2 regions of the Ideonella sp. sgz306126 genome follow, and region 2 is predicted to be linked to the other one. Evidence: predicted binding sites of a transcription regulator. Region 2 holds the regulator's gene; the other holds the start of a gene.
The links. Region 2 encodes FliA, which starts transcription of late flagellar genes. Its sites were predicted from a motif close to CTAAAGTTTNNNNNNNNNNNGCCGNTA; they were not measured.
Positions count from the first base shown of each region.

Region 1: a site for FliA is predicted at 2,276-2,302, ahead of fliS (flagellar export chaperone FliS). Genes of this name have one in related genera too.

Region 1 is NZ_JBVYWP010000001.1:4,772-10,042, forward strand. It holds gene AC0N04_RS00020 (aminopeptidase P family protein) at 1-620, shown strand, start outside; gene AC0N04_RS00025 (flagellar brake protein) at 675-1,436, opposite strand; gene AC0N04_RS00030 (flagellar protein FliT) at 1,466-1,765, opposite strand; gene fliS (flagellar export chaperone FliS) at 1,815-2,246, opposite strand; gene fliD (flagellar filament capping protein FliD) at 2,397-3,896, opposite strand; gene AC0N04_RS00045 (flagellin domain-containing protein) at 4,097-4,942, opposite strand.
Region 2 is NZ_JBVYWP010000003.1:606,247-611,517, reverse strand. It holds gene flhA (flagellar biosynthesis protein FlhA) at 1-1,222, shown strand, start outside; gene flhF (flagellar biosynthesis protein FlhF) at 1,296-2,807, shown strand; gene AC0N04_RS11200 (MinD/ParA family ATP-binding protein) at 2,830-3,621, shown strand; gene AC0N04_RS11195 (RNA polymerase sigma factor FliA) at 3,640-4,353, shown strand; gene AC0N04_RS11190 (2OG-Fe(II) oxygenase) at 4,411-5,271, opposite strand, start outside.

The DNA.
Region 1 (5,271 bases), on a different contig from region 2:
GCCTGCTGCTGATCGATTCCGGCGCCCAGTACGTGGGCGGCACCACCGACATCACGCGGGTCTGGGCGATCGGCGCGCTGAGCGCCGAGCAGCGCGAGGACTGCACCCGGGTGCTGCAGGGCACGCTGGCGCTGAGCCGGGCGCGCTTCCCCGAGGGCACCTTGAGCACCGCGCTCGATGCGCTGGCCCGCGCGCCGCTGTGGGCCCACAGCCGCGACTACGGCCACGGCACCGGCCACGGCGTGGGCTATTTCCTGAACGTGCACGAGGGGCCGCAGACCATCAGCCGCGCCGCGCCGGAGCCGCAGATGGCGATGCGCGCCGGCATGTTCACCTCGGTCGAGCCGGGCCTGTACCGGCCCGGGCGCTGGGGGGTGCGGATCGAGAACCTGGTGCTCGCGGTGCCGGCGCCGGCCAGCGAGTTCGGCGAGTTCCTCGAGTTCGAGACGCTGACGCTGTGCCCGATCGACGTGCGCTGCCTGGAGGTGGCGCTGCTGCGCGCCGACGAGATCGACTGGCTCAACCGCTACCACGCCCGGGTGCGCGAGGTGCTGGCGCCGCGCGTCGGCCCGGCGGCCCGCGACTGGCTGATCGCGCGCACCGAGCCGATCGCCGCCTGAGCCCGCCCGACGGGTGCGGGTGCGGGTGCGGACGCCCGCCGTCGCGATCCGCGCTCAGTCGAGCGCCATCATCCGCCGGCGCTTCTGGGTCTGGTCGATGTAGCGCTGCAGGCCGCGCTGGGCGTTGAGGTCCAGGCCGCGCAGCTCGCAGCCCAGGCGCACGCCGCGGGCCTGGGGCTGGATCGAGGTCACGTGGTGCACCACCAGGGTGGCGCGAAATTCGGTGTCGCCGTCGAGCTCGACGACCGCGCCGTTGATCGCCACGCCGGGCTGCACCGGCGGCACGTCCTGCGGCATGAACAGCGCGCAGCCGCCGATGCTCAGGTCCAGCACGCGCAGCGCCAGCGGCATGTCGGGCAGCTCGGGATGGCGAAAGCGCACCGTCGGCGCGCTGCGCTCCAGCGTGCGCACCCGGTAGGCATTGCGGCGCTGGAAGCGGTAGACCTCGCGCGGCAGCGCCGCCTGGAGCACGCAGCTCTGGCGGCCGTGCACCAGCAGCCGGTCCTGCACCTCGAACTGGACCTTGATCTGGTCGAGATAGGCCACCGCCATCGCGTCGTCGGCCTCCACCAGCTGGGCCACGGTGTGTGACTGCAGGTCGGCGGTGAAGGCGATCTTGCCCAGCTGGGCATCGACGCTCCACAGGGTGCTGGCGTAGAAGGCGCCGTCCGAGCCGTTCAGGTTGACGATCACCGCCCGGTCCATCAGCGCCTTCAGCAGCGCGCGCACCTCGATCGGGTCGGTGACCTTGAATTCGGCCAGGCGGTCGGGATCGCCGAGGCCGTCGAGCGAAGCGGGCTGGGTGTCCTGGTACATGGTGCGGCGTCCTGCGCGTGGGCGTCGGTTCAGTGCAGGATCTTGGGCCGGCCGCTCAGCATCTGGTCGAGTTCGTCCATCCAGGGTTCGGCCAGGTGGCGGATCTCGGCGTCGTTGAGCAGGATGCGCTGCATGATGCGCGACTTGGCCTTGGCCTCCTCCGCCCTCAGCTGCTCGCTCTGGGCGGCCAGCTTGAGCTGGGAGATCAGCACGGCGCACGCGCCTTCGAGCTTGACCACCTGGTCCCAGTCGCCGTGGCGGGCGGCCTCCAGCATGTCGGCGCTGGCACGCTCGATCGCTTCGTAGTAGTTCAGCAAAGTGTGGTTCATGGCGATGCCTTCGCGCAAGCACGTGGCCGCAAGGGTCTCGGGGGTCACTTCAGTGCGTCTCCACCTGAGGGCCGATGTCCTTCCAGGCCTGGCGCAGCGGCTCGATCAGCCGCGCGCATTCGTCCAGGATCTTCTCGTCGTTGCGCACGTTGGCCAGCACCAGGCGCAGCGCCACGTAGTCGTAGAGGTTGCGCAGGTCGGCGGCCAGCGCGCCGCCGGCTTCCAGGTTCAGGCAGGCCTTGAGGCCCTCGTCGACGATCTTCGCGGCACGGGAGATCGACTTGCCCTTGGCCTCGATCTGGCGCTCGCGCATCGCGCCGCGGGCCTGGTTGACCGCCTCCGCGTAGCCGTCGAAGAGCATCTCGATCAGGCGGTGCGGAGACGCCCCGTCGATGCTGGTCGCCACGCCGATCTGGCGGTAGGCCATCGCCAGGCCGCCGGTGCGCGCGAAGGGGGAAGAAGTGGCTGCGCTGTACATCATGTCAGTCCCGTGGGTTGCCGTTGAATGTTTATCGACCCGGTGGCGGTCGACTTGAGCGCTTGCGATCCGGTGATCTGGCGCGGTTTCCCGGTGCATCCATGAAACAGGGGCGCCGTGGCGCCCCTGCGGTCGATCCGGCGCATGCCGCCGTCAGGCCGAGCTGCTGCTGTTCGTGCTGCTGCTGCTGAACTGCTGGGTGATGTAGCTCGACAAGGCCTGCATCTGGGCCATCGTCGTGTCCAGCGCCTGGTATTGCTTGGTCATGTTGTCCTGCATCTGCTGCAGGCGCAGCTGCATGTCGGACTGCTGCTGCTCGTTCTGCTTGATGCTGGTCTGCAGGCCCTGCTGCCGCGTGGCGATGCTGCCGCTGACGTCCAGCAAGGACGTGGTCAAGGTGTTGAAGCGGGTCATGAAGCCCGAGGCCGCCGGCGTGGCGCCGTTGGCCATGAACAGCTTCTGCAGCTCGGGCAGGTTGTTCAGCGCCGCGGTCATCTTGGTCGAATTGACCGCCAGCGTGCCGTCCTTCTGCATCGAGATGCCGACGTCCGACAGCACCGAGAACGCGCTGGACGCGGTCGAGCTCTGGTTGATCACGCCGCGCAGCGCCCACTGGATGTTCATCATCGTGGTGTCGCCCTGCAGCGGCGCCGCGGTGTTGCTGGTCGGGTCGTAGGCCGTCTCGGTGCTCATGTACTTGGCCAGGCCGTTGAAGGCGTTGACGAAGCCCGTCACGGCCGTGTTGACCGAGGCGGTGTCCGGGCTGACGGTGATCTGGGTCGGGGTGGCGCTGACCTGCGACAGCGTCAGGTTCAGGCCGTTGGCCACGTTGTTGATGGTGTTGCTGGCCGACTCGATCGCGATCCCGTTCACCGTCGCCTTGGCATTGGCCGCCGACTGGTTGAGCTGCATCGGTGTGGCACTGTTCGTCGCGTCGAAGGCCAGCGACGACAAGCCGGTCGAAAGCGTGCCGCTGGGAACCGTCTCGGTGGCGGTGATCTTGAACGCGTTCGCCGCGCCGGTGGCGGTCGAGCTCATCGACAGCCGCGCGCCGTTCGCGTCATTGATCACGGTGGCGGTCACGCCGGCGCCCGCCGCATTGATCTGCTGGGCGATGCTGGCCAGGCTGGTATTGCCCGCCGTGATGTTGATGGTGGTGGGAGAACTGCCGGCCTGCGCCGTGAAGCCGGTGGCCGGCGGACCGCCGGTCCAGGTGCCCAGCTGGATCGTCAAGGTGCCCGTGTCCAGCGTGCTGGAGGAGGACGGCAGCGAGGTCGCGCTGGTGATCGTCTGCGTTCCCGCCAGCGCCTGCACCGCGACCGAGTACGATCCCGGCACCGCGCCGCTGGCGGTGGTCGCCGACACCACGGCGCTGTTGCTCGACGAGGCGGCCGTGCCGCTCCACAGGCCGGGGTTGATCAAGGCCTGCGCGGCGCCCTGCAGCGTCGCGGTCAGGCTCTGCATCTGGCCGAAGGCCGAGAGCTGGGTCTTCAGGCTGCTGTCGGCGCTCTGCAGGTTGGTCAACGGGATCGACTCGACCGCCATCAGCTTCGAGATGATCGTGGTCGCGTCGATGCCGCTGCCCACGCCCAGCGACGAGATCGCGCCGGTGACGGACGAGGTGGTGGCCGAGGTGGTGGTGGAAACGGTCATGATGCAGTCCCGATCTTGGGTGGCTTTACGGCCTATCGGCCGCCAGCGTCACAACTTAAGCGCTGGCGCCGAGATCGGCGTCGCCAGCCCTCAAGCAGGAACGCCGCCCGGCGGTCGCCGTGCTGTTTCCACAGCCCGGGTCCGCGGCGGCGCTCATCCCCTTGCGCCTGAACGGACCCAGGGGCGACCGTGGGGTGCGATCACTGCAGCAGCTTCAACACCTGCTGCGGCAGCTGGTTGGCCTGCGCCACCATCGCGGTGCCGGCCTGTTGCAGGATGTTGGCGCGGCTCATGTTCGCGGTTTCCGCGGCGTAGTCGGCGTCCATGATGCGGCTCTTGGCGGCGGACTGGTTCTCGACCGAGGTCTGCAGGTTCGAGATGATCGAATCGAAGCGGCTCTCGGTCGCACCCAGCGTGGCGCGGGTGTCGTTGATCGTGTTGAGCGCGGTGTCCAGGCTGTTGATCACCGTGTCGATCGAGCCGACGGTGGCGCCGCTGCCGATCGAGGCGGTGGAACCGGTGACCGCGCTGATGTTGGGATCGGTGCTCATGTTCGACAGCCCGATCGAGATCGTGTCGTTGCCGGTGGTGTTGGCGCCGATCTGGAAGGTCATCGACGAGGCGGCGCCGGCCAGGATGTTGATGCCGTTGAAGGTCGTCCCGCTGATCACGCGCGAGATCTCCGACTGCAGCTGCGCGAATTCCTTTTGCAGCGACGCCTGGTCGGACGAGGAATTGGTGCCGTTGGCCGACTGCACCGCCAGCTCGCGCATGCGCTGCAGCGCATTGCCGACCGAGGCCAGCGCGCCTTCCGCCGTCTGCGCCAGCGAAATGCCGTCGTTGGCATTGCGGATCGCGACGTTCATGCCCTTGACCTGCGCGTTCATGCGCTCGGCGATCGCCAGGCCGGCGGCGTCGTCCTTGGCCGAATTGACCCGCAGGCCCGACGACAGGCGCTGCATCGACGTCTGCAAGGAGGACTGCGACGCGTTCAGGTTGCGTTGCGCCTCCAGCGAGGCGATGTTGGTGTTGATGGTTTGCGGCATGTCTGCACCTCTCGAGAATCGACCACTTCCGGCAGCGGGCCGGCCAATCGGTCGGCAGGAGGTCGCTCCCGCCGTCCACCCAGCCCGGCAACCACTTGCCGCCCCCCGAATGCATTGCGTTCGGGACGTCTCGGCTTTGCCTGTCGGACCACGCCTTTCCAGCCGGAGAAGCGTTGGAGTGATTCTGAAGAGGTCGGCGCTGCGGCAAAGCGCCGAAATGAGCGTTCTTCCGCCGCCAGTTCGCCGCCGTCCCAAACGACAGCGCCCTGCACGGCTGGCCGTGCAGGGCGCTGCAAGCGGTGCAGGGCGCGGGCGCTTCGCCCGCGCTG
Region 2 (5,271 bases):
GGCGCTGGGCATCACCGCCGGCATCATCGGCGCGCTGGGCCTGATCCCGAACATGCCGCACCTGGTGTTCCTGTTCATGGCCAGCCTGATCGGCTACTACGCCTGGTGGCTGACGCGCCAGGCCCGCCGCGCCGCCCAGGCGCCGGTGGCGACCAAGAACGACCCCACCCCGCAGGCCAATGCCGAAGCCACCTGGGACGATCTGCAGCCGGTGGACACGCTGGGCCTGGAAGTGGGCTACCGCCTGATCACGCTGGTCGACAAGGCCCGCGGCGGCGACCTGCTGGGCCGCATCAAGGGCGTGCGCAAGAAGTTCGCGCAGGAGGTCGGCTTCCTGCCGCCGTCGGTGCACATCCGCGACAACCTGGAGCTCAAGCCCAGCCTCTATCGCGTCACGCTGCGCGGTGCCACGGTCGGCGAAGGCGAGGCCTTCCCGGGCATGTACCTGGCGATCAACCCGGCCGGCGGCGTGCCGCAGCTGCCCGGCACCAAGACGGTGGACCCGGCCTTCGGCCTGCCTGCCGTCTGGATCGAAGAGCGCCAGAAGGAGCAGGCCCAAATGAACGGGTTTACGGTCGTTGATTGCTCGACCGTGCTGGCCACCCACCTCTCACACTTGATGCAAGTGAACGCCGCCAAGCTGCTGGGTCGCGCCGAGACCCAGGCCCTGGTGGAGCACATGACCAAGCTGAACCCCAAACTGATCGACGACGTGGTACCGAAGATGGTTGGCATCTCCACCTTGCAGAAAGTCCTGCAGCTGCTGCTGGAAGAAGGCGTCCACATCCGCGATTTCCGCTCGATCGTCGAATGCCTGGCCGAACACGCCGCGGTGGTCACCGACCCGGCCGAACTGGCCCGCCGCATCCGCGTCCAGCTGGCGCCGGCCATCGTGCAGCAGATCTACGGCCCGGCCAAGGAGCTGGACGTGATCGCGCTCGAGCCCGAACTCGAACGCCTGGTCAACCAGGCGCTCAACTCGGCCCATGGCCCGGTGCTGGACCCGGGCGTGGCCGACACCCTGACCCGCCAGGCCGCCGAGAGCGTGCGCAAGCAGGAAAACCTCGGCCACCCGGCCTGCCTGCTGGTGCCCGACACGCTGCGCGCGCCGCTGGCCCGGCTGCTCAAGCGCGCCGCGCCGCGCCTGAAGGTGCTGGCCCACAGCGAGATTCCCGAAACCCACTCGATCCGGATCGGCCAGGTCATCGGGAGCAATGCATGAACACGAACCTGATCCCTTCGGCCGACGGCCATGAGCCCGGCGCCGTTGCCTCGGCAGTTTTCAAGGAGGCCGTATGAACGTCAAGCGTTTCACCGCGCGCACCTCGCGCGAAGCCTTTGCGCTGGTGCGCCAGGCCTTCGGCGAGGACGCCGTGGTGCTGTCGACCAAGCCCTGCAGCGACGGCGTCGAGGTGCTGGCGATGGCCCCCGACACGGTCGAGCAGTTCGAGCGCGTCTCCAGCCCCTCGGCCGCGGCCCAGCGCACGGCCCAGCGTGATTCGCTGGCCTCGCGCGCCGAACGCCAGACCGCCGAGCGTCCGCTGCCCGGCCGCCGCCTGGCCGAGCGCCTGCAGCACGGCGGCGACGGCGACGTGGACGGCGATGTCGAGCAACTGGCGATGAGCACCTTGTCGTTCCAGGACTATGTGCGCGAGCGCATGCTCAAGCGCCGCCAGGCCGCGCTGTCCGACGCCCAGGACGACAGCGACCTGCCCGCTCCTGCCCCTCAGCCGGCCGCCCGCCCGGCGCCGCCGCGCGCCGCCGTCGCCGCCCGCGCCGCACCGGCCCCCGCGCCGACCCGCGAGGTGCGCCCCGAGCCGGCCGCGCTGCCGGCGCTCGGCGAGGCCGCCGGCGACCGCGCCGAGCAGCTCGACATGGTGCACGAGCTGCGCGCGATGAAAGGCCTGATCGAAGAGCGCTTCGGCGCGCTGGCCTTCATGGAAAAGCTGCAGCGCCATCCGCGCCAGGCGCAACTCGCCCAGAAGCTGCTCGACTGCAGCTTCTCGCCCGGCCTGATCCGCAAGCTGGTCGAGGCGCTGCCAGCCAACGCCAGCGACGAAACCAGCTGGGCCACCGGCGTGCTGGAGCGCAACCTGTTGACCGGCGAGCACGAACCGGCCCTGGAAGAGCAAGGCGGCGTGTTCGCGCTGATCGGCTCGACCGGCGTCGGCAAGACCACCAGCACCGCCAAGCTGGCGGCCGCCTTCGCCACCCGCTACGGCGCCGCCAACCTGGGCCTGATCACGCTGGACGCCTACCGCGTCGGCGCCCACGAACAGCTGCGCACCTACGGCCGCATCCTGGGCGTACCGGTGCACACCGCCCACGACCGCGCCTCGCTCGAAGACCTGCTGGAGCTGCTAGCGGGCAAGAAGATGGTGCTGATCGACACCGCCGGCATGGCCCAGCGCGACAGCCGCACCCGCGAGCTGCTGGACATGCTCTCGCACCCGTCGATCCAGCGCCTGCTGGTGGTCGACGCCTCGTCGCAGGGCGAGACCATCGACGACGTGATCGCCGCCTGGCGCGCCTCGCGCTGCAAGGGCGTGATCCTGTCCAAGATCGACGAGGCGGTGAAGCTGGCGCCGGCGCTCGACGCCGTGATCCGCCACAAGCTCAAGGTCTGGGGCGTGGCCAACGGCCAGCGCGTGCCGGAAGACTGGCACCGCCTGTCCTCCAACGCCTTGCTGCAACGTGCGCTCAAGGGCGGCGGCACCGCCACCTACCGCATGGAAGCCACCGACGTGCAACTGGTGTTCGCCTCCGCGCAACGCCCGGCGCTGGCCGCCCGCGCCCTGCAGGCCTGACGCCCCCGAGACGGTGAACCGCATGGCCGCTCTCAACGCCTACCCCCAGCGCAGTCCGGCTGACCAGGCCGATGGCCTGCGCCGGCTCTTCGCCGGCTCGCGCCAGCGCATCGTGCCGCTGGTGGCCAACCCGCACGTCGAGCGCACCAGCGTGCTGCTCGAACGCCTGAGCTCGGCGCTCGCCGAGCTGGGCGCGACCACGCTGGTGGTCGACGCCGCCGACACCTCACCCGAGGCCAGCGAGATGGCCGAGATCGATCTGCCGGCCTGCATCGAACCGCTGGGCAGCCAGGTGCACTACCTGGCGGCGCGCGGCCTGCCGCTGCGCCATGTCAACGCCCGCGGCTCGTCCGAGGCCTGGCTGGCCGCGGTGGAAAGCGCCGCACCACGCGCCGACGCGATCGTGCTCCACGCCAATGCCCGCGACCTGGTGCGCCTGCTGGGCCGCCGCCCGGTGCGACCGGTGCTGATGGCCTCGCTCGACGGCGCCGGCCTGACCGACGCCTACACCTCGATGAAGCTGCTGGCCCAGCGCGCCGGCCTGCTGACCTTCGACCTGCTGGCCGACGTGCAGGACGGCCCCCGCCGCGCGCTGCGCGTGGCCGAGCGGCTGGCGCAGACCGGCGACAGCTTCCTGGGCAGCGTGCTGCGCACCTTCGCCGGCGTCGATTGCGGCCGCCCGCTGGACGCCCCGCTGGAGGCCGCGCTGATCCGCCTGGCGACCGAACAACTGCTCAACGACGACGCCGGCCTGCCGGTGCTGATGCCGGCCGACGCGCCCGTCCGCACGATGCCCGCGCCGCTTCTCTACTGACCTGCCCGGAGACCGTCCATGTACACCGCCAACGGCCGTCTCGACACCCAGGCGCTGCTCAAGCAGCACAGCCCCCTGGTTCGCCGCCTGGCCCATCAGATGATCGCCAAGCTGCCGGCGAACGTGGAGATCGACGACCTGATCCAGGTCGGCATGATCGGCCTGCACGACGCGCTCGGCCGCTTCGACGCCGCGCAGGGCGTGCAGTTCGAGACCTTCGCCACCCAGCGCATCCGCGGCGCGATGCTCGACGAGTTGCGCGGCACCGACTGGATGAGCCGCGGCAACCGGCGCCAGCAGCGCGAGATCGAAGCCGCCGTGCACCGCCTGGAGCAGCGCCTGGGCCGCGCACCGCAGGAAAGCGAGATCGCCGCCGAGATGGGCCTGGGCCTGTCGGCCTACCAGGACCTGCTGACCAAGGTGCGCGGCACCCAGCTGGTGTACCTGGAAGATATGTCGGGCGACGAGGGCAGCGACGACTACCTCGACCGCCACGTCGTCAGCGACGAGGCCAACCCGCTGGCCATGCTGCAGGACCACCGCATGCGCGAGGCGCTGGTCGAGGCGATCAAGCACCTGCCCGAGCGCGAGCAGTACGTGATGAGCATGTACTACGAGCACGACATGAACCTGAAGGAAATCGCCGCGGTGCTGAAGGTGACCGAATCGCGGGTCTGCCAGCTGCACAGCCAGTCGATCGCCCGCCTGCGCGCCAAGCTGCGCGCCTGGTGAGACGGCCGCGCGCCGCCAGCGCCGACGCGCGCGGGTTTCAGGGCAACGGCCGGGCGCTCAGACGAACTCGCGTTCGCGCAGCCATTTGGTCGCGACCCACTTCTCGCCGGCCTGCACCGGCGCGCCGGCGTGCAGCGTCAGCGTCGCCGGATGCGGCCGGTCGTAGCTGAAGAACACCGCGTTGCCCTTGATCGGGGCCACCGACAGGCCGCAGTCCGGGAAGTTCGTGGCGCCGCCGCGCTCGGGCGTGTTCAGGTACATCACGACCGTGCCCACGCGCTGGCCGCCGCGGGCCAGCACGCTGGGCGTGCCGGGCTGCTCGGGATCGAAATAATCGTGGTGCGGCAGGTACTCGGCACCAGGGCGATAGCGCAGCACCTGCAGGCCCTCGCCGTTCTGCAGCGGCCAGTTCACCAGCGCCGCGATGCGGCGTTCGATGCGGTCGCACAGCTCGAACTCGGCGCGCTCGAAGAACATGCCGTCGCTGGTCCGTGCCTCGTTCACCTCGCTGCCGCCGGAGTCGGTGGCGACCGTCTCCGAGCGCGCCAGGCGCGGCGCCGCCAGCGCCCGCAGCGCGTCGCACTCCTCGTGCGACAGCAGCCCGCCGAACACCACCACACGGGGCCGCTGCAGGCTCATCAGCACCGCCACCTCGCGGTCGCCGGCGTCCAGCACCTGCCGCCCGTCCACCAGCGCCGGTTCGGGCACGGCCACGTCGATCGGCACCGGATGATCGGGGCCGCCGCGCCGATGCAGGGACTCGCCGGTCTGCGCCGCGGCGACCTGCTGGAGATGCTGCTCCAGCGTGTCTTCGAGCGCCTTCACCGCCACGTCTTCCTGCCATCCGCTGGCCTGCATCGCCTTCAGCACGTCCTCGGGCCGGCAGCCGGCGGTCGCCTGGGCGACGATCCAGGCGGT